DNA from 3 places in the Colwellia sp. M166 genome. Region 3 is predicted to be linked to each of the others. Evidence: predicted binding sites of a transcription regulator. Region 3 holds the regulator's gene; each other region holds the start of a gene.

Region 1 (7,948 bases), 2.0 Mb from region 3:
TATTAATCCGGTCAACGATACATTTGCCTATGGTGTTGCTTTTAATTCGAATTTCGGCCTAAAAAGTGAATACGATAACGACTATGAGGCAGGCTCTATTGGCGGTAAAACCGATTTAAAAACCATGAATGCTAATATTAGTGGTTCGTATCGAATCAATGAGCAGCTTAGCTTAGGTTTGGGGTTAAATGTTGTTTATGGTGAAGCTGAATTAATTAGACATGCGGGCAGTGTACTGGAAAATGGCGTATCAATTCCTGGTGTTGGCCTAGTCGTTGCACCAGTGCAAGGCAGCACTGAGGTTGTCAATATGGCAGGTGATGATTTTGGTTATGGCTGGAATATTGGCCTTGTTTATGAAATTAATCAAAACCACCGTTTTGCGCTTACTTACCGTAGTGAAGTCGAATTAGCATTTGATGGTGAGTTTTCTGGACTGGGTGTGCAGGAGCAAGCAGCGAGCTTGTCTGTTGATATGCCTGCAATAGCTGAGTTTTCAGGTTTTCATCAACTTACCGAACAGTGGGCAACACATTACAGTATTATGTATACTCAGTGGTCGAGCTTTGAAAAGCTTGAGGCATTTATCGGTGATACGCTAGCATTTGAAAAACAAGAAAATTTTGAAGACAGCTATCGTTTTGCTTTAGGTGCAACTTATGATGTGAACCAAGATCTTGTTTTAAGAATTGGTATTGCCTTTGATCAGTCAGCTGCGGAAGACTATCGTTCAATCTCAATTCCTGACAGTGACCGATTGTGGTATAGCGCCGGTGCTACTTATCAACTAGCAAGTAATGACAGTATCGATTTTGGTATTTCTTATATCAATGGCGATAATGTGATTGTTACTGAAGAAGATGCATTATTAGGTAAATTACCTAGTTCTTTAGATGGCGTTGTTGGCAATAAGGATTGGGGTTTTAGCTCGGAAGGTAATGCCTTAATTGTTGCTATTCAATATAACAAAAGCTTTTAGTTAATTATAAAACTTTATGTTTTTGGTATTAAAGACATAACTTTAAGCACAATGATGACAAAAAAGCCAACCGAATTTAAGGTTGGCTTTTATTTTTACTATGTTCTGTAGGTATCTTCGTTAGACTGCTACGCTACTTACCACGTTGCTAATAGTCGCTTTGCTTGTTCTTTTCCTTGAAATAACTGCTGACTATTAATTGCTTCAATGAGGTGACCTTTGGCTTCTGTTGTCCTACCAAGCTTATCTAACGTGACGGCTAAATGGTATTTTATTTCGGCATTGTCATAATCTTTAGTCAGTGCGTATCTGAATAATGCTAGTGCTTCTAGGTGATTTCCTAAGCGACTTTCAATCCATGCATAGGTGTCTATAATAGCAACATTATCTTTTAAGTAAGAGTATGCTTGAGCAGCGTATTGACGGGCTTTCTTTTGTTGGTTAAGTGAAAAATAAATATTTGCTGCATTATTCAGTAATATCGGCAGTTGACCATGCTTACTTAATAGCTTTTCATAATTATCCGCGGCCTGTTGTAGCTGTCCTGAACTTTTATAACTATCAGCTAATGATATTTCTACAGCAATATCATCCGGATACTTTTTAAGCCAATCCTTTAAATAAGGAATAACTTGCTCTAATTCATTGATTTTTTTAAAGCTGCGGTAAAGCCCTAAAATAGCCTGCTTTTGATCAGAAAAACTCAGTGCTGTTAAGTAATGCTTCTTGGCTTTTACGATATTATCTAAGGTATAGTATAAATCACCTAATAATACTTGCTCTAAGCTTTTGCTGGCTGTTAATTTAGCTATGTTTTCAATTAAGCTTAATGCAAAGGCCTCATCTTTATTACTAATAACAAGGTTTACCAAACCGATATGAGCAGATACTGATTTTTGGTCTGCAACAATTGCTTTCTTGTATGATTGCATCGCCCCGACATTATCTCCTGCTTTCAATTGGGCTTGTGCAAGCGTTATATTAGCTGAAGATTTATCGGTAGATTTTTTAACATAATCTCTAAGCGCCATTATGGCTTGTTGGTGTTTATTTTGTTGTTGATATAATCTGGCGATCAATTTTAAGCTGTCTAAAGAGCTAGGATTTTGACCTATATACAAATCGGCAAACTCAGTAGCTTCAGTGAGTTGTTTATTAGCAACTAAGGTATTTACAAGTTTAGATAACACATAGAAATTGTTAGGTGCTTGGACATGTGCTTTATTAACCCAGAGTAGGGCTTCATCATAGTTATTTTCAAGTAAAAATATATTCGATAATTCTGTCATTATCAGTGGATCTTGAGGGAATTGTTTTAGTTTTTCATTTAAAAAAACTTTTGCACTTTCGAGATCGTTTTCAATGATATCCATTCTGGCTAAATGTATGATGGCAGCAATGTTAGTGTTATCAAGTAGCAATGCTTTAGTAAAGGCTACTCTTGCGGCGATTATTTTATTGTTCCAGCCTAATAATGCACCTAATCTTTGCTGAAAGTAACTATCGTTTGGATATTGTTGAACGAGTTCTTGTGCAATAGCGATCGCATCATCATAAAGCTTTCCTTTTTCGTATGAATCAATCAATAATAACTTTATTTGAATGTTATTAACTTTATTATCTTTTATGGTAAGTAATGCATCTATTGCTAATTGATACTCCCCCGACTGCATTTTACTACGTGCTAGATTTGTTATACCAATTTCAGAGTTAGGCTTTAATACTAAGACTTGCTTAAAGTAATTTTCGGCTTTTTTTACATCCCCTAGCTGCAGGTAGGTCATACCTAAGAGTGTTAATATGTCAGGATCATCAGGTTGAGATAAGTTGGTTTTTGATAAGAGGTTTTTGGCTGATATTGTATTGCCTTGTTGCAAATCAATTTGAGCAATCATTTTGACCGACTGTAAATGCAGCTCTACATAGCTGAGATATTTTTCTAGATACCTTTTGGCATCAACAAGGTTACCATATTGAAAGTTTGTCAATCCCGCGAGAAAATAATAATCAGGTGTTGTTTTCATTATTTCATCAGGAACTGCAGCTAAAGTAGCAATGACCTCAGTTAATTTTATATTAGCAGACTTATCACCTTCTTTGTTTAAGTTAGCATTAATTATTGCTTTCAAATAGCCTGCTCTTGGCTCATTAGGTATTTCACTAATGATGTAGTCTACATGTGCTTCAGCCAAGGCATATTCTTGTAAGCTAATGTGCAACATGGCTTTGGTTAATCGTGCTGCTAAATGTGTATTGTCAATTTCCAATGCTTGTTCAATCGCCGTCATTGCCCCTTGTAGTTGATTTGACTGTGCTAATATATTCGCTTTTAATATCCAACCATTAATGAAAGGTAGAGGTCCTGCGATGGCTTGCTCAACAAAGGTTAGTGCGCTATCGATTTTTAATGTATTAAGGGCTATTTGTGCTCTGCCAAGTAATGCCATTTGATTATCAGGAGAGAAGGATAACGCTTCTTCAAATGCACTGTCTGCTGAGCGCAACAGCTTTTGCCCGATTAATGCTTGACCTTTAAAAACTAATAATTCAGCCTCAATTTTATTTCCCCGAGTACTAGGTTTAGTTACACGTAAAACTTCATCGTACTTATGCTGTAATAAATAAGCATGTGCAAATAGGGTTACTAATCTATTTTGATCTGCGTTATAAGCCCTAGCTTTGTTTAATTCTACTTCTGCTAATGCACCATCACCTGTTGCTATTAAAGCTTGTGCCAATAAAATTCGAGAGGCTAAGTGATCTTGTTGTTTTTGTAGAGCATTTTTTAGATGAATTATTGAGGTTGTAATATCTTTATTTTGGTACGAAATTAAGGCATTTTCATAAAGTTTATCAGCGTTCTCATCTGCATTTGCTTGCCAGGAAAGTAGACTAGAAATAATGAAAAAGGCAGTAACTGTTTTCAATGTTGCTTTCCGGTTTGAGACTGTTGTTAGCTTTGCAGGTATATTTCTTTTCATTATTGGGCCCGTTGGTAACATTAAATTTAAAAGATTAGCTAAGTAATGATGATCAGTTTGAAATATGGTAAATACTTTTATTAAACTAGGCTAGCAAAATTACTTTATTTGGGGGGGCGTTTACAAACAATCATTTAATAAACTTTTAGTTTCGTATACTATCTATACAGATAAAGTTGCATTGGTTATGCTATTTAAAATGTTGTTTTAAATAGCATTGTCAGTAAAATTTACACTTGAGATACTTATCAATAATAACAATATCTGTAATAGTCTAAGTCATTGTTTTATTTTGATTTTATATTGTTGGTTCGATATTTGCTTTTGTTTATGGTTAAATACGGTGTAAAGACAACAAAAGCCATCACTTAAATAGTTGATGCGAAACTTGTAAATACGTTAATTGGAAAATTATGATGTCGATAATTACAAACAGTTTAAAAATGTTAACCTTCGGTGCTTTATTAGCCACTACGAGTGCATATGCTACAGATATAGCTTTAGATGGGACAACAGTTTCAGTAAATGATCGAGCAGACGCTGGTCAAGGTGGCTGGATTTATAATGTTGATCAGATGGATGTTTCTTGGGGAGATGATGATACTATTACTGTTGATGTTTTCACTAAGTTTGCATCTTCATATCGCGGTAGAAATAGTAACAATACATACAGTGATGGTAGTAATCATAAAAATATTATTTTTGGCGATCTCCTTATAGGAGCCAATAGTGCTAGTAATTCTGGCTTTAACTATGCTTTCTCATTAGGTGATCTTTACAGCGGTTGGAATACGCGTTTTAGTAGAATAGAGCGACTTGATCAAACTAATGGTGGACTTTATAAAATTAATGGCACCACCTCTGCCGGCAGTTACCATGGTTATTCTGATGATCGTGGTGCTGTATTTGGTCAAACAAAAGGGCATGAATTGAATGAAAATGCTTCTACGTGGTCATCTACCAATGAAAAAATAAGTTTTAGCTTTAATGTTAGTGGCTTAGATGCATTTAGAGAGGCTACTTCTTTATCGTTAAGCTGGGCAATGTCTTGTTATAACGATGCTGTCCATGAGACCTTTGCTGTAAATCGTGGCAATAGTCCGGTAGTTGATGTACCTGAACCGGCTACAATTATACTTATGTTACTTGCCTTGGCGGGTATAGCATATCGTCAGAGAGCTAAGAGCAATTTATTATCTGCTTAATTTTATAACTTAGCATGTAACTGAAAATAAATTTTTTGAAAAGCCAAATGCCTTTGCATCTGGCTTTTTTATTTGCGCTATTTGATTCGTTGGTTAATACCAATTCTACTAATACCAATTTTACTAAGTTTCTTCCCACTCAGTGAAATGTAAAAGGTTTAGCGGCACAGGTTCATAGTTCCAGACTGAACCTAAGTATCGACATCCATGCAGGCAAGGCATTGGTTGAAGATAATGGTTATTCTCGACAACTGCTCCTGCGTTGTTCTCAAACCGCTGGTAAGCGTTGAGAGAAAACAAACTCATACCTGTCTTCAGTATTGTTCAAAAAGTACAATACGTTTTAATTTATATTATCTTTACTTTATTAGTTTTTAACTCTAAGTGGTCAAAATGCTGTTTTTGATGTGTGTTTATTTGCAAAAAAAGATCATAAACTTAATGGCTTGGTACAATAAAATATATTTTTACAAATTGAAGTTAGCTAAAGTCAATAACAGCAGTTTACCAAGAAAGGTAGTGTTATACTTTTGACCATAAAAATATATTATTAATAACTATTTTACACTTTGGAGGTTTAATATGGCACAGCAAGGTTCGGGCGGAAATGTTTTAGCGGCAATATGTAGTTTTTTTATTCCTGGTTTAGGGCAGTTAGTGCAAGGCCGTATATTACCAGCAATTTTATTCTTTGTTTTTGCTAGTATTTTTTGGGGACTTTCGTGGTTAATTTTCCCGATAGCATTTGCAGTGATTACCCATTTATGGGCAATAATTGATGCGGCAAGGTACTCTAACAGAAACGGTCTGTGAATAAGCTTAACATAAATAGAGGTACTGACATGGCTAAATTATATTCCACCATCATCATGCTTGTATTACTAGTGGGCTGTCAGTCAGCCTATTATTCTGCAATGGAAAAAGTCGGTGTTCATAAGCGTGATATTATGTTGAACAGGGTTGAGAGTGCGCAAGTTGCACAGCAAGATGCTCAACAGCAGTTTACATCGGCATTAGAACAATTATCTCAACTGATAAGTTATGAAGGGGGGGATTTAGCAGCTCAGTATGAATTAATTAATGACCAATATGAAGCCAGTGAGTCGTCTGCACAAGAAGTTGCCTCTCGTATTGCCGCGATTGAGAGTGTGGCAGATGCTTTGTTTGATGAATGGAATGATGAGATTCAGCAATATTCTAGCAACAACTTAAAGCAGCAGAGTCAACAAAAGTTGAAAAAAACGCAGCGCAACTATCAAAGCTTAATTAAGTCTATGCATCGGGCTAAAGATAGAATGGCTCCGGTATTATCAGCCTTAAAAGATAATAGTTTATATCTTAAGCATAATTTAAATGCTCAAGCTATTGGTGCCTTGCAAGGCGAATATAAAACCATTAAACGCGATGTTGAGTCGTTAGTTGCTGAAATGAATAAAGCGATAGAGCAGTCACAACAGTTTATTGATTTGTTACAGCCAGAATAGTTTGTTAGGTTTTCGTATGGGCTACTGTAATTTTTGTGATGGTCGCCCGTTTTTATTTTAAATCAGGTAAAATACGCGATTATTTTACCGTCGACGTATTTATAGGAATGTAGAATGGGTCGTTATTTCAAACGCCTTAGTCAAGTATTAATTATTGGTTTTATTGCTCTTTATTGTCTTATTTGGTTACTGTCTCCACTTGTTATTCGCTCTATAGTTAATCATTACGGTTTGCCAAAATCTCTATCACTCACTTCTACTTCTAGTCTTCGCTATAACCCATTTACTGCTCATTTAACCATTAGCGACTTAGAAGTGAAAATTAACGAGCAAAGTAGTGCGCTGAAATTACAAAGCCTAGAGGCAGAGGTGGATTTACATCAATTATTGTTTGATAAAATTTATATCTCTGAATTTAATCTTAAGGGTATTTTTATTCCTGTAACGGTGAATGCATCATCATTTAATGTTGCTGGCATTGAATTAATGGCTGAAAAGGCAACCTCTACAGCAACTGAACATGAAGCAGTTACAGAGCAAACGGGTGCCGACTTTCCTTATCAAGTTATTTTACCTGAGCTTAGCTTAACCGATGCGCATATAGCGTTATTATACTTTTCAGAGACGCATAATATTCAGCTTGATTCACTTGTTTTGGAAAATATTTTGCTTTCAAAAAATGAGCAAGATCTTAAATTAAATTTACTGAGTCAGTTCAATGGTGCGCCAATAGAAATTGCGCTAGATGGACGTTTATTACAGCAACAAGGTAAGCTTAATATAAATGTAAAAGCCCAGCAGGTAGCATTAAAATCTGCACAAGCTTTTTTGCCTTCATCAATATCTTCGCTTGATGGGCAAATTAGTTATTCCAGCAAAATTGCTATCGAGCTAGCTAATGACAGAACCTCAACCGAGGTTAGTGATTTATTACTGGTTATTGAAGAGCTCAATATTGCGCAAGAAGATTTTAACCTTGCTGTTAAGAAGCAAAAAATTCAAGCAGAGTTACTCACTATTTCATTACAACCGAATAAGCCTATTAGCATTAATACTAGGTTAGATTATATTGCCAATGGTATTTATGCCAAGTCGCAAGTCAATGAGTCAATCTTAGCAGATATATCGCGTATCAAGGCTGACAATATTGCGCTAGATTTTGATAATAACATTGCAAAAATAAATATTGAGCGCAGTGAATTTAGTGATGGTCAGTTTTCGAAAAATCAACAAATAAAGATGCCAGCACTGGCTGCTTTCAATCAACTTGTCATTAATGATCTAGTGTATGCACCTGAG
Region 2 (7,948 bases), 1.9 Mb from region 3:
CTCGGGATCAAGTTTTCCAAAAAACACAATCTATTCAGTTGCCTAAAAATACGGCTGCAATTTGCGGGTGTGAGCACATACTTACCGGCTCTGAACTTGTCGTTAATGCGATAGTTGAAAAACTTAATAATGCCCAGTTTCCGCTATTATATTTAGGTGATAGGTTAAAGCACAATCATAAATTACAGCGTCTGCTGATGACGTTTGCTGATAAATTTAGTATTCCATATGCTACTAGCTGGTTTGCAAAAGGCATTTTTAATGAGTATCACAGACTTTGTTTGGGCTCATATAACGGTGTATTCACTCAGACATCTGGTCGCCATTATATCGAGCAAAAAGTTGATTATATTATTGATGTGGCTAGCAGTATTTTGCCGCAAGACAGTAATATTGCTTTTGCAACTGGCACGCATAAAGTTGAAGCTTTTGAAAATAAAACCTTACTTAAAGGCGGAACATTATTAGAAAAAGATTTAGTAGAAATATTCCAATTGTTATTACAACGTCATAAGAAAACATTTGATTTTAAGCCGCCATCTGTTGAACCACAAGAGATAACTCCTTGCCATGAACTTGATTTTAATAATTTGGCGAGTACTTTAAATAGCATACAAGCTGAGGTTAAGACTAATTTAGTGTATTTACCTGAAGTCGGGAATTCCTATTTCGCTAGCTATAGTTTAAAAGTAAGACAATCATCGCTAGGCCGCAGTTGGCTGACAAATCCTTGGTATGGCGCTATGGGCACGGCATTACCTTATGCACGTGTGGTTGCTCAACGTTTACAAGATAATGCGCTCGATGAAAGAGCTGTGGTTATCATTGGTGATGGTGGCTTCCACTTTCAGTTGAATGATTTGATTCACTTCTTAAAAGATAATACGGATGTCACGATTATTTATATGCGTAATAATGTTTTTCATTTAGGTAAAAGCGGTGATGAGGCGATCTATCATTGTAATGATGAAAGGTTTGATGTTCATCAAGTGATTAAAGGCTATCAGGGACGTTCAACCACTATTGATACCGTCGCTGAGTTTATTGCTGAATTTAAAGCAACATTAAAGCACTCAGGTATATCTTTAATTGAAGTTTTAGCTAAGCCTATTGAGGATAAACAGTGCCATGAAATTAGGTTGTTAAATTTATATATCAAAGCAAAAAATGGTCAAGAAGAAGCGCTTAAAGAGTGGCAGTCGCTAACGTTATTGTAACTAGAAAATTTAGCAGAAATAAGATAAGTAAGCGCTATAGTTAGCAGAATAAGCTGGTTAACCACTGCGCTTTAAATCGATATCAAAAGTCAAATCATTAGCAGTTAAATAGCTTTTAAAAAACGCTCACTGCGTGGCACTAAATATTGTTCATAATTTAAAGAAAAAACGACTTTGTTAGAACGACCAATGATTTCTTCACGTGGTACTAAACCAATTGAACGAGAGTCAGCACTATTGTCACGGTTGTCACCCATCATAAGATAAAAGCCTGCAGGAATGGTTATTTCACGAAAGTTTGCTCTGCGAGGTTGATTGGCATTACCAGGTTGGACTTTAGTTCGTATTAAATGAGTATTGCCGGCAATGCTTTCTTGACTCAGGGTATAATTTTTCTTGCGAGAGACTATGGTGTAATCAGCGACTTGATGATTAATGGATAATTGATTGTTAACCATTGATACGGTATCTCCTGGAATGCCAATCACCCGTTTTACTAAGCGTTTTTTTGCCGCCTCAGATTCAAAAATTACAATGTCATTGCGCTTAGGGTCAGCAAAGTTTACAAGTGTTTTTTGACTAAAAGGCAATTTTAAGTCATAAGCCATTTTATTAATTAAAATACGATCTCCCTCTACAATCGTTGGCTTCATGGAGCCGGTGGGGACGTCATTCCAATCAGCAACTGCACTGCGAAAAACTAACATCAAGGAGATGAATACTAATAGTGAGGTATTTGTTTTGACGAAACTTAATATAGTATTTTTCATTATATTTCCTTTAAACTTTCATAAAATAACGGCTTGATTTTTGACTAAGCCGCTATTTTAAAGTTCCATCATTTAAATGAAATTAACAAGTGTAAATGTAAGTGTTTATTTCTGTATTTATGAAATCATCAGCAGGTGATTTAACCACAATGCTTTACTTATCGCTATAACCCCAAGGAGCAGCCGGTGCTTGAACTGCTTTAGTTAAATCAAAGTCAACACGAAACTCTCGCCCTTGACGAATCAACCGATAGCTAAACTTCTCAGGGTAGATAAACATTTGCCATGTGTTGCCAACCGATTGTGGTATGCCTGTTTTGACAAATAATTGTTTTGAATACTCATCAGCAGGAAAAGACTGTACTTGTGCCCAACCAGCGTCATTAGTATGTCCGCCATACATAGTAGATTCATCGTAGCTGCCATCTTGATGACGGTGATCATGTTTTAATGAAAGTCCTGAGCCGGTTTTTGTAATTATCCAAGTGCGAGAGGCGTCATCACCGACATGAAAAGGAATTTCAAGTTTTTCATCGGAGCACTTTCTAATATGCATCATAAGTTTTTTATTACTAAAACCACCGCCACTAGCGTTATCGACTGTCACTTGACCTTCAAATGCTTTATGACATAAGGCTTTTATACTATTGAAGAAACTTTCATGACTTGGCACGGAAACTAATGGAGCAGCACTAATAGTTGCCGCATTAGCAGAACAAAAGACACTGCTTGAAAGTAATAAGGTTAAAATATTGATTTTCGCTTTCATGAAATAGGCCCATAAATTGACTAAATTAGAAAAATTTTAATATCTGATGCTATCAGATATTAATTTAATAGAAAGCTGTAATAGTATTTTGGAATAAAAGCTAGGCTTACGCTGCAAAAATAATTTACTTGTAGTCTCTGCACTTGCAGCGCAAAATCAGACAAAATTAAGACCTAGCGTATTGAGAAAGTTGGAAATGAAATTGAAGAATGAAAATGTAGTTATTGGTTTAACTGATCCCAAAAGTCCGTCAAATGTTGGAGCTGTTATGCGTGCTGCAGGGTGTTACCAAGCAGATGAAATTCGCTATACGGGTGTTCGCTATGCAAGAGCGGCAAAGTTTCATACTGATACTAAAGATGTATCCAAAAAAATTCCTTTGCATGCTGTCGAGTCCTTAACTGATAACTTAATGTCAGGGCAGCAAGTTATTTGTGTTGACTTAGTTGAGGGCGCTATACCTTTACCTGAGTTTGAACATCCTGAAAATGCCATTTATATTTTTGGCCCTGAAGATGGCACGATCGCGCAAGATATTATTAACATGGCTGATGCTGTCGTTTATGTACCAACAGTAGGTTGTATGAACTTAGCAGCAAGCGTTAATGTTTTGCTTTATGATCGATTGGCGAAAGCAAAAAATATTTTGTTAGGAGACGAGTTAATTAAACGCAGTCGAGATACCAATAACAAGGTAAAAGTAAAAGCCAATTAAGCTTTGAAGCAGTTGTAGAGTAAGTTCGTGTGTATAATCATCGTATGTTGATTAACAATGCAGCGATTATATTTATTATTGCTACAATTGATTCTTTTCTTTGAAACGGCTTGACTCTTGATAAAAAGTCGGTAAAATCCGTCTCAGCTAGAAAGTAAGACCTATATTTATGTACAAAGTTTCGAAGTTATATTAGTAAGTAGCTCGTCCTGTTTAATAAGTAATAGCAACACTTCCTGCAACATCGCCTTATTTTTGAGGCATCAATTACGAATAAATAGGATAATACAAATGTCTAATACAACTACTGGTACAGTAAAATGGTTTAACGAGTCTAAAGGTTTCGGTTTCATCGAGCAAGAATCTGGTCCAGACGTTTTCGCACATTTTTCTGCAATCTCTGGCGACGGTTTCAAAACTCTTGCTGAAGGCCAAAAAGTACAGTTTACTGTTACTCAAGGTCAAAAAGGTCCTCAAGCTGAGAACATCGTAGCACTTTAATTAATATTTATTAGCTAACTTAACTGGTTTAAGTGAACTAAAATATTAAAAGTGTTGAAAAGGGGAGACATTAGTCTGCCCTTTTTGTGTCTGCAAAAAAATAATGATGTCAGTTACCGGTCAATATAAGCAACTTGTTGAGCAAAAATTACTTCAGCTTGACAGTGAACAACTTCAAGCAACCATTGCGCTGGACAAGCTTGCAGAAAAACTATCTCTTAGACAAACCCCATCTTCTATATTCATATCATTAAAAAAAATATTCAGTAAGCCTGCAGCTATTCAAGGGATCTATTTTTATGGCAGAGTAGGGCGTGGCAAAACCATGTTGATGGATTTGCTTTATCATCAGGTGAATATAACACGTAAAAAACGCATACATTTTCATCATTTTATGGAAAGCGTACATCAAAAGTTGCATGAGCTTAATACTATAGATAACCCGTTAGCACTCATTGCTGAAATATGGGCCGCTGAAGTTGACTTACTGTGTTTTGATGAGTTTTTTGTTAATGATATTGGTGATGCTATGTTATTGGCGGGCTTACTAAATGCCATGCTATCAAGCGGTATTACCTTAGTTGCAACATCGAACTGTCGGCCTGATCAGTTGTATCTAAATGGCCTTCAACGCGAAAGATTTTTACCAACCATAGATATTATCCACCAATATTGCCAAGTTATCTCTATTGATGGGTCGAAAGACCATCGCTTGATGACAAGTGATACCGTGACACATCAATATCGCGACTTTCATGTCGGTAATGAAAAAGGCGGTGATTTTTTATCTCAGCATTTTTTAGCCTTAGCTATCGGTAATGTGCAATATAACGAGAGTATCACCATTCATGGTAGAACCATTAATTTTGTCGCCCGTTGTCAGAGTGCTATTTGGTTTGACTTTATGGCAATTTGCTCAAGCCCGCGTAGCCAAAGAGACTATATTAAGTTAGCGGATCAATACGCAAGTGTGCTGATCAGCGATGTTCCTCAATTTAGTGGAAAACTCATTCCTGCGGTTTTTTCTGGTGTTGAAGATAGCTACCAACGTAGTGGTGTGGTGATGGGACAATTAAGAGGACTTGATGATGAAGCTCGGCGTTTTATTGCCCTTGTTGATGAGTTTTATGATCGAGGAATCCGTTTAATTATAGCTGCACAAGTTGATATTGCGGAGCTTTATCAAGGTACTCAACTCAGTTTTGAGTTTGCTCGCTGTCGTTCAAGACTATTTGAAATGCAGAGATTAGCTTACAGTTAATGACCTCATAATAGTTAACGCAAGAAATATATAAGCTAAATTACTACTGCTATGATTAAAATTAAAAATTTAATTATAGCGTTATTAATTCATGCAGAACTAATCCTATCTTCCTTATTTAGACTTGGTGTTATTTGTTAAATTGACTAAAAATTTAACTATACTACTAAAAATTAGTTTTTTGCACTTTACCTAATATTGTGCAATTCCCCTTAGTTATTGATATTAAGGTTATTTTTATATTGGCATCAGTTTTGTAAACAATATTAAATCATAAAAGCTTATTATCGCTTTGATGAAGTCTAATTGGATTAATTTATAAAGGAAGGTAATATGAAAACTTTGATCGCAACAGCATTAATTATGGCAAGCTCGGCAAGTTATGCGCACGAAAATTCTTTTTCTAGTGACTCATGTCAAGTTGACTTGAATGGCGGCATTAACATTAATGCTAGAGAAATTACCTTTTCTAAAAATAAATCTCCGGTGTATACCATCATTAACAATGATGTTTTATTGATCAACGGTGAAGAGGTTGCTTTAACAGCAAGTCAACGATCTTTACTTCATGAATACTCAACCAATATCCGTGGGGTTGTACCTGAGGTAAAAGTGATTGCTTTAGATGCTATTGATTTAGCTATTGATGGCGTCAACTTAGCGTTTAATGAGTTATTAGGTGATGGTAATAATGTTAGTTCAGAATTAACCATGCAATTAACCAATATTCGTACTGAAGTAGATGCAGAGTTTGATGGTAGTAAAGATTTTTATATTGACGAAGATGGCTTTGCTGGTGAAGATTTTTTTGGTGAAGACTTTGAGCAGAGAATTGAGTCGGCAGTAGAAACGACTATCCAAAATTCTTTAGGAAGCCTAATGGTTGCGGTTGGCCAGCAAATGCTATATTCGGGTGGTGATATGGATGCGTTTGGCAGCAAAATGGAACAATTTGGTGAGCAAATTGAACATGAAATGGAAGCTCGTGGTGCTGGATTAGAAAAGCGTGGTGAAGCGTTATGCCAATCTATTATCGTGATTGATAATTTGGAAGAACAATTGAAAGTAAATATTGATGAACTTGCAGATTATAATTTTATCACTGCTAGTCAGAAAAATTCGCATAGTGAAATTTAATTTTTAGAGCAACTTTCTGTTTAAGTCATCATATTATCATGTAATTTCCAAGAGAAGCGCTAGGCTTGATACCTTAGCGCTTTTTATGTACTGAATGAACGGCATATCGCGAGTGCATGAATAGATGTGGTGGTTTTGGGCTCTTTATCGTGTTTTGTCGTATTTTTATTGCTAAGGCTTAAAGTGCACGTTACAGTAGCGGCCCAAAATCAGCTGATAGATCACATATGCACGCAGTTCAACAACTTCATCAATACCGTAAAAGTTTAAGCACGACGACCTATAAGTCTAGAGGACAACGAGTGATCCGTTGTGAACTTTGTCGATTGGCTGAAAAATTTTGTATTTGTTCGCTAGCGCCGAGTGTAAAATCTAACGCTGGTTTTTTATTATTGATGTACGATACCGAAGTATTAAAACCAAGTAATACCGGTAAGCTAATTGCTGATTTGATCCCTGATAGTTATGCATTTCTTTGGTCGAGAACGGAAGTTAATCCAGATATTTTAACGTTGTTAAATGATCCTATTTGGCAGCCAATGATAGTATTTCCTAAAGCTTATGCAGGTGATGAAAGAGAGATTTTTGATAATAAAGTCGTATTAGCAACCGGTAAAAGACCTTTATTTATCATGCTTGATGGCAGTTGGCGAGAAGCAAAAAAAATGTTTCGTCGCAGTCCTTATTTACAAAATTTACCTGTGGTTTCATTCACGCCCAAAACACCTGAAGATGCGGCTGAGCTTAGCTCTCGCTACCAAATTCGCTTAGCTGCCAATAATACCGAATTAGCTACTGCTGAAGTTGCAGCACAGATATTGTCGCTAGCAGGGGAACAGATCAACGCAGATTTGCTTGATCTTTGGTTTGATGTTTTTAGCTATGAATATCAACGTGCTGTTTGCCAAGGCAATAAAGGTAATCCAGATGCGGTTGTTGATTATATAGCGTTCACGAAACAACATGGAATTGCTATTGCCAAAGACCAAGTAAAGTAGAAAATATAACGCAGTAAGCGTAATGTTATTATAAGACTCGTTTTAAATGCATGAAAACACTGCAGCTAAGGCAAAACTATTTTATAATAATGCACATTATAGAAATGAGGTTAATTTATGAAAATATGTGGTGTTGAGTTAAAAGGTAACGATGCAATTATTTGTATCATGTCGCGGGAAAATGGGTTGTACGACATACCAAAAACGCGCGTACAAAAAATTAGTCTTGTTGATGCGGGTGATGCCGAGCAAGTACAATATTTCCAATTTGCTTTTGCTAAGCTAATGGAAGATTACAAAGTTGATAAAGTGGTTATTAAAGGACGTGCGTTAAAGGGGAAATTTTCCGGCGGTCCTGTAGGTTTTAAATTGGAAGCTGCTATTCAGCTTATTAAAGATCTACCTGTGGAAATATTAGCAGGCACTTTTATCAAAAAAGCACTAACACGCAGTCAGGTTGATATTGATTTTCGTGATACGGGTTTGAAGCAATACCAAGAAAATGCTTTTGAAACTGTTTTTGCTTTTTTCGAAGGTAGTATGTATCTTCAATAATATACAATTTCTTGATTGTTAGTAT
Region 3 (7,948 bases):
GCTCTTTATCCCAAAATGGATTAGGTAAAAATCGGGCATCAAAAACATAGTCGGCATCTTGCGGCACACCATGTTTGAAACCAAATGATTCAAAGACCACCACCATAGAACCTGATGTTTTACCCAAAATACGTTCTCTGACTAAGTCGGCAAGTTGATGTGGTGATAGTTGACTGGTATTGATATATAAGTGTGCTCGACTAGCGATCGGTTCCAGCAGTTTTTTCTCTAAGGCAATAGCTTGGTCTAAAGCAATGTTTTGCTTAATCAATGGGTGTAAACGTCGAGTTTCACTAAATCGACGGATCAGGTCGCTATCATCTGCATCCAAATAGAGTAGGTTTAACTCGACAGCACTCGGCAGGTAATCAATAATTTCAGGCACATCGTTAGGATCTTTCGGTAAGTTGCGAACATCGATACTTACCGCAACATTTTCATAATCATTGATGACCGTATGGGTTAATGCCGGTAGTAAATTAACTGGAATATTGTCGACACAGTAATAGCCTAAATCTTCTAAAACACGCAGTGCGACACTTTTGCCGGAGCCAGATCGGCCACTTACAATAATTAATTTCATCCGTGCTTTAACTCGCTTGTTGGATTAACTGAAAAAGCTCTTGGTTAGTTTTACATTGACGTACCTGTTTGCAAAACTGTTTGTTACGAAAAATTGTCGCAATACTTTGAAGGGTGCACAGATGATTTTGGCATTCTTCTTCAGGTACAAACAAGGCAATAAAAATATCTACGGGACGATGATCAATAGCATCAAAATTAATCGCTTCTTCTATGGTGATAACCACAGCAATTGGCTGTGTGGCATCACTTAAGCGGCCATGAGGTATAGCAATGCCATTACCTATACCTGTTGAGCCCATTCGTTCACGTTTAACTAAGCTCTCTAATAGTTGAAAAGTGTCGTGATTTGCCAATTTTTCAGCAGCAAGACTACTTAAATATTCTAAAATACGTTTTTTACTTGCAGCCGGTACTGCACAAATAGTGCAGTCCGGAGTTAAGATATCTTGCAACTTCATAAACTTATAAGACCTAATGTGGTGCTACGCTAATGCTTGTTAATCTTGCCTTTGTACTTCAAGATTTGGCGATCTAGCTTATCAATTAAAGCATCAATTGATGCATACATATCATTGTTTTCTGCTTTAGCATGGACCTCAGTGCCACTTAAATGGACAGTGGATTCGGCAATTTGATTGAGCTTCTCGACTGTTAATACGACATGTACATTGTTGATGTGATCAAAATGACGTTCTAGCTTTTCAAATTTGCCATTAACATAATCACGTAATGAATCGGTAACGTCGACATGGTGTCCGGTAAGATTAATTTGCATATGCTGCTGTCCTCTTTTACGGGTGAGTAAGTTGGCCTAGAGTAGGCTTTTACGTTGATTTGATGGCGGTATAGAGAGCGATTCACGATATTTAGCAATGGTCCGCCTTGCGACTTTGATACCTTGCTCGGCTAAAATATCTGCCATTTTGCTATCACTTAAAGGTTTTGCAGGTATTTCAGCAGCAACAAGTTTTTTGATTAATTCACGAATTGCAGTCGATGAACACTCACCACCATTTTCAGTGCTAACATGACTTGAAAAGAAATATTTCAGCTCGAAAATCCCTCTAGGCGTGTGCATATACTTTTGCGTCGTCACCCGTGAGATTGTTGATTCATGCATATCAACAGCTTCGGCAATATCGTTTAATACCATCGGACGCATAGCTTCTGGACCATGTTCAAAAAATCCTTGCTGGCGTTGCACAATACAGTTTGACACTTTTAATAGCGTATCGTTTCTGCTCTCTAAGCTTTTGATAAACCATTTAGCTTCTTGTAAATTCGAGCGGATAAACTGACTATCAGTGGATGATTTCATGGTGCGAGACATCGCCGCATATTGCTGATTTACCGATAACTTAGGTGCAGTATCAGGGTTGAGCTCTACCGTCCAACGGCCGTTTTTCTTTTCAACAGAGACATCAGGAATGACATATTGTTCTTCGCTTTTTATCACGCTATCGCCTGGGCGAGGATCTAAAGATTGTATCAGGCGAATAACTTCGCGTAATTGATCTTCTTTTAAGCGTAATTTTCGCATTAACTGGCGGTAATCTCGATTGCCGAGTAATTCAATATATTCAGTTACGGCTAACTTACTTTCCGCTAACCAAGGGGTATCTTTAGCGAATTGATTAAGTTGAATCAGTAGGCATTCAGGAATTGAACGAGCAGCAACACCTACGGGGTCAAACATGTTAATGCGCTTTAGTACTACTTCAACTTCGTCAAGCTCAACATCTTCAATGCCGACACTTTCTAAGATATCTTCTGCTGAAACGGTTAAGTAACCTGCTTCATCAATGGCTTCAATAATGGCAATAGCAATGGTTTTATCGGTATCGCTAAAGGGCGTGAGTTCCATTTGCCAAATTAGGTGATCTTGTAATGAATCTTTTGTTTCACCTTGGTAGGTATAATCTTCTGATGCCGGTCCAACACCGCCACTACTTGCACCAGCACTAAAGTTGTCATCCCAAGTAGTATCACTATTAAGTTCTTCGGGAATATCGGTTTTGGCTAGGCCTTCTGAGGAGCTAATTTCATCGATCGTTGGTGCTGAATCTTCACTGCCATCTGAGGATGACATTGCTGTATCTTCACTAACACCAGCAGAAAAGGCTTCCTCTAAATGGTCAGGGGTACTTTCCGAGCTATTATCAGCAGTTTCATCAACTTCAAGCAAAGGATTACTTTCAAGTGCCTCTTGAATTTCTTGCTGTAGATCCAGAGTAGATAATTGCAACAGTTTGATCGCCTGCTGCAATTGCGGGGTCATCGTTAACTGTTGTCCGATACGGAGTTGCAGAGTAGGACGCATTTACGTTTTCTTTTCCCTGTTCAAAGACATTATTATTGTGCCGTTGTAGTTTGTTACTCACTATAGCGTGAATTGTTCACCAAGGTATACATCTCTTACATGCTGATTCGCAAGAATTTGATTAGCATCACCTTCAGCAATAAGTTCGCCATGACTAACAATATAGGCGTGCTCACAAACATCGAGTGTTTCTCGTACATTGTGGTCGGTGATCAAAATGCCAATACCACGTTCTTTTAAGTGTAGGATAATTTTTTTTATATCACCTACTGAAATAGGGTCAACACCTGCAAAGGGCTCATCAAGTAAGATAAATTTTGGTTCCGCTGCTAAAGCGCGTGCTATTTCAACGCGTCGGCGTTCACCACCCGATAAGCTCATGCCTAAGTTATCTTTGATATGGCTAATGTTGAACTCTTCTAGCAGATGTTCAAGTTTCTCTTCTCTTTCGATATCATTGAGAGTTTTGCGAGTTTGTAAAATGGCCATGATGTTGTCATAAACCGAAAGCTTACGAAAAATTGATGCTTCTTGAGGTAAGTAGCCGATACCTTTACGTGCGCGTTCGTGCATCGGTAATAAAGTTAAGTCTTCATCATTTAAAACAATGGAGCCGCTATCATTGTTGACTAAACCGACAATCATATAAAAAGAGGTCGTTTTGCCAGCACCGTTCGGTCCTAATAAGCCAACAATTTGTCCAGCAGAGACCTTCATACTGACGTTTTTAACTACTTTTCGGCCTTTATAGGCTTTTGCTAGACCGGTTGCGGATAATGTTGAAGTTGCCATCTACTCTTGTTTATCCTTTGATTTTTCTAGTTGCTCAGTTTTATTTTTAGGTTGTAAAACCGTCTCAACCTTGGCATTTTCTAAGCTTTCAGCATTGACATATTCAGTGTCAAAATTATAAGTAATTTTATTACCGCTCACTTCGCTGCCTTCTTGACGTAATAAGGCATTACCTGAAATGACGACAATATTCATCGCTGGTTCATAACGGATTTCGTTGGCTTGTAAGTTGATTGGACTACCATCTTGCAGGGTTTGCTCAAATGTTGCTGGTGAGCCTTTAGCAATATAAATTTTATTATCGTTTTCTTCTTGAGTGATGACCTGAACTAATTCAGCATGTATTTTAAGCGTGCCTTGAGAAATAATGACATTATCAATATAACTGAATATTTTGTTCTTCAGATCGGCTGCTTGGCGTGAAGAAGAAATTTTAATTTCTTGCTCAACATCAAACTTTTCAGCACTTGCTGCAGGGACTAATAAAAGTAGCGCCGCTAAGAAAGTTAATTTAGTTGTTAGTTTTTTTATAAATGGTTTGTACATGTTCGGTCAATGTCATCTGTGTTGTGTTTAAGTCTACAATTAATCCTGAGCCATACATAGTAAATCCTTTACCTAATATTAAGATAGTTTGCTCTGAGCTGATAATATTAGTTTTCAAGTCCATTTCTAAATTTTTTCCGTGTACTTCCTGTATCAAACTTTCTTCATCAGTGGCGATTAAACGTACGCGATTTTTTAATTTTACTCGGTTGTTACCATACAAGGTGCCTTCGTTGGCGGTAATTTGCCAAGTGGGTTTGTTGTTTTTTGGATATAAAGTGTATTGTGGATACTCAAAGTGTGTGACCTCTAATTGCGCATAATGTTCCATTCGTTGTGCTTCAACATTGTAAGCTAATGCGCCCGATGCTTTATAAATGTCACTGTTGAGATTCTCAGCAATAAATTCAGGGTTACTCGTGCTGTCGAGAATGTTGCTTGTTTCTTCTTGCACGCTATACCATTCAAGCAGTCCATAAGTCGAAACGGCTATGATAAATAAGATTATTGTCGCAAGATAAATTCGGCTCATATACTCGCGCCTGTAGCCGCCGCTAAGGTGTTTTGACTTTGCATTATTAGATCACAAGTTTCTCGTACGGCACCAAAACCCCCTCGGGTATAAGTAATATAGTGACAGAGTTTTAATATCGCAGGATGCGCGTCATTAACAGCAATACTTAAACCCACATAGTTAAGGCAGTCAAAATCTGGCATATCATCACCAATGTAAGCGACTTGCTCAGGTGTTAATTTTAATGCCGCCATCATGGCTTTTAATGCTGGGAGTTTATTTTCTTCACCTTGGACTATGTGTTTAACATTTAATGCACTCATGCGGGTCTGTACTATGTTAGATTTTCTGCCGGTGATCACGGCAACATCAACACCACTAGCACCTAAAGCTTTGATGCCATAGCCATCTTTAGTATGGAAAGCTTTTAATTCTTCGCCATTATTACCTAAATAAATACGGCCATCTGAAAAAACGCCATCAATATCGCAAACAAAGAGTTTAATCTTTTGTGCTTTATGCCAAACACTGGGTGTAACGTTTCCGTACAGGCTATCCAATTTATAGCACTCCAGATTTTAATAAGTCATGCATATTCATCGCACCAATCGGTTGATTATTGTCATTAACAATAATCAAGCCATTAATTTTTTTGTCTTCCATAATTTTTAGTGCTTCAGCAGCCAGCATATCTTGCTTCGCAACATAAGGATTCTTGGTCATAACACTGGTAATACTGTCTTGGTGAATATCAATTTTTGCATCTAAAATACGGCGTAAATCACCATCGGTAAATAGCCCCATCAGCTGACTATTGTCATCAATAATAGCTGTCATGCCTAAACCTTTCAGAGACATTTCAACTAAAGCATCTTTTATTTTAGCGCTTTTTGCTACGGTTGGTAGGCGCTCGTCTTTATGCATAATATCCGTTAAACGCAATAATAATCTTTTCCCTAAACTGCCACCAGGGTGAGATAAAGCAAAGTCATCGGCGGTAAAACCACGAGCATTTAATAGCGCAACCGCAAGGGCATCTCCCATCACTAAAGTTGCTGTGGTGCTAGAGGTTGGTGCTAACCCTAGAGGGCAAGCTTCTTGCGATACTTTGACGCAAACATGCGTGTCGGCAAGCTGTGCTAATGTTGAATCAGGGTTACCGGTCATGGCAATAAGCTTAGCCCCTAATCGCTTGATGACGGGAATAATAGCTAATACTTCGCCGGTTTCGCCAGAATTAGAGATAGTTAATACCACATCATCTATGGTGATCATGCCAAGATCGCCATGGCTTGCTTCACCAGGATGGACAAAAAATGATGGTGTACCTGTACTGGCCAGTGTTGCAGCAATTTTACCGCCAATGTGGCCAGATTTTCCCATACCAATTACGATGACCCGGCCTTGGCAGTTGAACATTAATTCACCAGCCTTAACGAAGTCGTCATCAATAAATTGTGTTAATTCAGCAATAGCCTGTTGCTCAATTTTAATGACGTTTTGTGCTAACTGCTTAAAGTTTTTCATTGCTATAGACCAATCATTAAGTTTTAAGTTGACTGAAAAGTAAAATTTGATAGCCGATAAATACTGCTAACAATAGTAAACCTTTCGCGCGTGTGATGCGAAATTTTCCGCTACGACTAAAACAAAGCAGAAAGAGTAAGAAAGTTGTTGCTAGCATATATGGAGCATCGCGAGAGGCCGCTGCTTGGTCAATATTACCAGGTGAAATTAAGCCCGCTAGCGATAGTACGGCAAGAATATTAAAGATATTTGAGCCAATAATATTTCCCAAAGCCAGATCGTCTTCTTTTTTAATAATACTCATAATACTGGCTGCTAGTTCAGGTAAACTAGTACCAACAGCAATGACGGTTAAACCTATGACCAAGTCACTAATACCAAAAGCTTTGGCAATAAAAATTGAAGAGTCGACAAGAAATGTTGCACTTAATGGCAAAAAGATAATGCCGAAAACTAACCAAATGACTGAACGTCGAGTACTGACGGCCTCCGGCACTTCTTGCTCGGCTTCTAAGACCATTTTATCGTCTATAGGGTTTTGTTTTGCCCGCTTTAAAGTAACGAACAGTAAGGTAGCAATATAAAGTACAAAACCGATGATCAGTATCAAGCCTTCATTAAAGCTAAAGTGGCTGTTGGCCAACATGTAAGTTGCGATAGCAGTAACAATTAAAATAAGCGGGATTTCACGTTTGATGGTGGAAGACGAAACAGATAAAGGGTGAAATAAGGCCGTTAAACCTAACACTAACGCTATATTGGTAATATTGGAACCAATAGCATTACCGACAGCAGTATCGGGGTTACCTTGTAAAGAAGCGGTTGCTGCGATCATCATTTCGGGGGCTGAAGAGCCCATTGCGACAATAGTTAAACCAATGATCATGGGAGATATACCAAGATTTCGTGCTAATGATGAGGCACCAAATACAAATTTGTCTGCACTCCACACTAAGATAATTAGTGAAAGTAGTAAGATCAAAATTTGGATGAACATTCAAAGCTCCTGTTTGGCTAAGGTAATAAGTAGCACGTTTTACTCGTTGCTAATGATGAAATAAAAAGAGGAATTGTAAACCATTGATGATAACCGATGACAGCCCATTTATATTTATTTTGCTAACATTATGTTGAGCAAAAGCCATTATAAACTTTTTCTGCTATTATTGGCACGTGCATTGATAATAAAATCATTAAAAAATAAATTTGTCAGGGTTTAATTTTCATCTGAAGTATTAGCACTTTGTGAACGTTCAAACTTAAGTGACGGAAATAGATATTCATAAAGCCTTTCTTACACTTAATTACACTTAATTACATTTACATACTTTTACTTACGTTTTTACTACTAAATATTTGCTAATTTCTAATGACTGAGATGTTACGCTGCGGTAGAATTCGGTGACATAAGACAATAATTAACAGTGATGTTATCCCAAGCAATATGTCCGAAATTTTAGTTGATATCAAAAATATGACCTTTAAGCGTGACGAACGTGTTATCTATGATGGCATCAGTTTGTCGATTCCTAAAGGTAAAATTACGGCAATAATGGGTCCTAGTGGTATTGGTAAGACCACTTTACTGCGGCTAATTGGTGGCCAAATTAAACCAGAGTCTGGACAAATCTTATTTGACGGTCATGATATTCCCCAATTGTCAC

Evidence for each region. Region 3 encodes sigma-54, which starts transcription at its own class of promoters, with help from an activator protein. Its sites were predicted from a motif close to GTTGGCACGNNNNTNGNNT; they were not measured.
Region 1: the regulator sigma-54 is predicted to act here: its motif matches at 4,266-4,284, upstream of FGD67_RS03820 (PEP-CTERM sorting domain-containing protein).
Region 2: the regulator sigma-54 is predicted to act here: its motif matches at 5,475-5,493, upstream of FGD67_RS04630 (YggN family protein).

Annotation. Positions count from the first base shown of each region.
Region 1 is NZ_CP040755.1:849,760-857,707, reverse strand. It holds gene FGD67_RS03830 (outer membrane protein transport protein) at 1-979, shown strand, start outside; gene prsT (XrtA/PEP-CTERM system TPR-repeat protein PrsT) at 1,117-3,906, opposite strand; gene FGD67_RS03820 (PEP-CTERM sorting domain-containing protein) at 4,377-5,165, shown strand; gene FGD67_RS03815 (hypothetical protein) at 5,748-5,978, shown strand; gene FGD67_RS03810 (DUF2959 domain-containing protein) at 6,008-6,649, shown strand; gene FGD67_RS03805 (DUF748 domain-containing protein) at 6,764-7,948, shown strand, end outside.
Region 2 is NZ_CP040755.1:1,012,451-1,020,398, reverse strand. It holds gene FGD67_RS04660 (thiamine pyrophosphate-dependent enzyme) at 1-1,217, shown strand, start outside; gene lepB (signal peptidase I) at 1,322-1,987, opposite strand; gene FGD67_RS04650 (hypothetical protein) at 2,142-2,756, opposite strand; gene FGD67_RS04645 (RNA methyltransferase) at 2,959-3,471, shown strand; gene FGD67_RS04640 (cold-shock protein) at 3,763-3,972, shown strand; gene zapE (cell division protein ZapE) at 4,076-5,233, shown strand; gene FGD67_RS04630 (YggN family protein) at 5,567-6,370, shown strand; gene FGD67_RS04625 (tRNA-uridine aminocarboxypropyltransferase) at 6,598-7,368, shown strand; gene FGD67_RS04620 (DUF3010 family protein) at 7,486-7,923, shown strand.
Region 3 is NZ_CP040755.1:2,881,570-2,889,517, forward strand. It holds gene rapZ (RNase adapter RapZ) at 1-583, opposite strand, end outside; gene ptsN (PTS IIA-like nitrogen regulatory protein PtsN) at 591-1,043, opposite strand; gene hpf (ribosome hibernation promoting factor) at 1,073-1,360, opposite strand; gene FGD67_RS13105 (RNA polymerase factor sigma-54) at 1,397-2,905, opposite strand; gene lptB (LPS export ABC transporter ATP-binding protein) at 2,966-3,697, opposite strand; gene lptA (lipopolysaccharide transport periplasmic protein LptA) at 3,698-4,243, opposite strand; gene lptC (LPS export ABC transporter periplasmic protein LptC) at 4,209-4,775, opposite strand; gene kdsC (3-deoxy-manno-octulosonate-8-phosphatase KdsC) at 4,772-5,317, opposite strand; gene FGD67_RS13130 (KpsF/GutQ family sugar-phosphate isomerase) at 5,319-6,284, opposite strand; gene FGD67_RS13135 (calcium/sodium antiporter) at 6,301-7,281, opposite strand; gene mlaF (phospholipid ABC transporter ATP-binding protein MlaF) at 7,729-7,948, shown strand, end outside.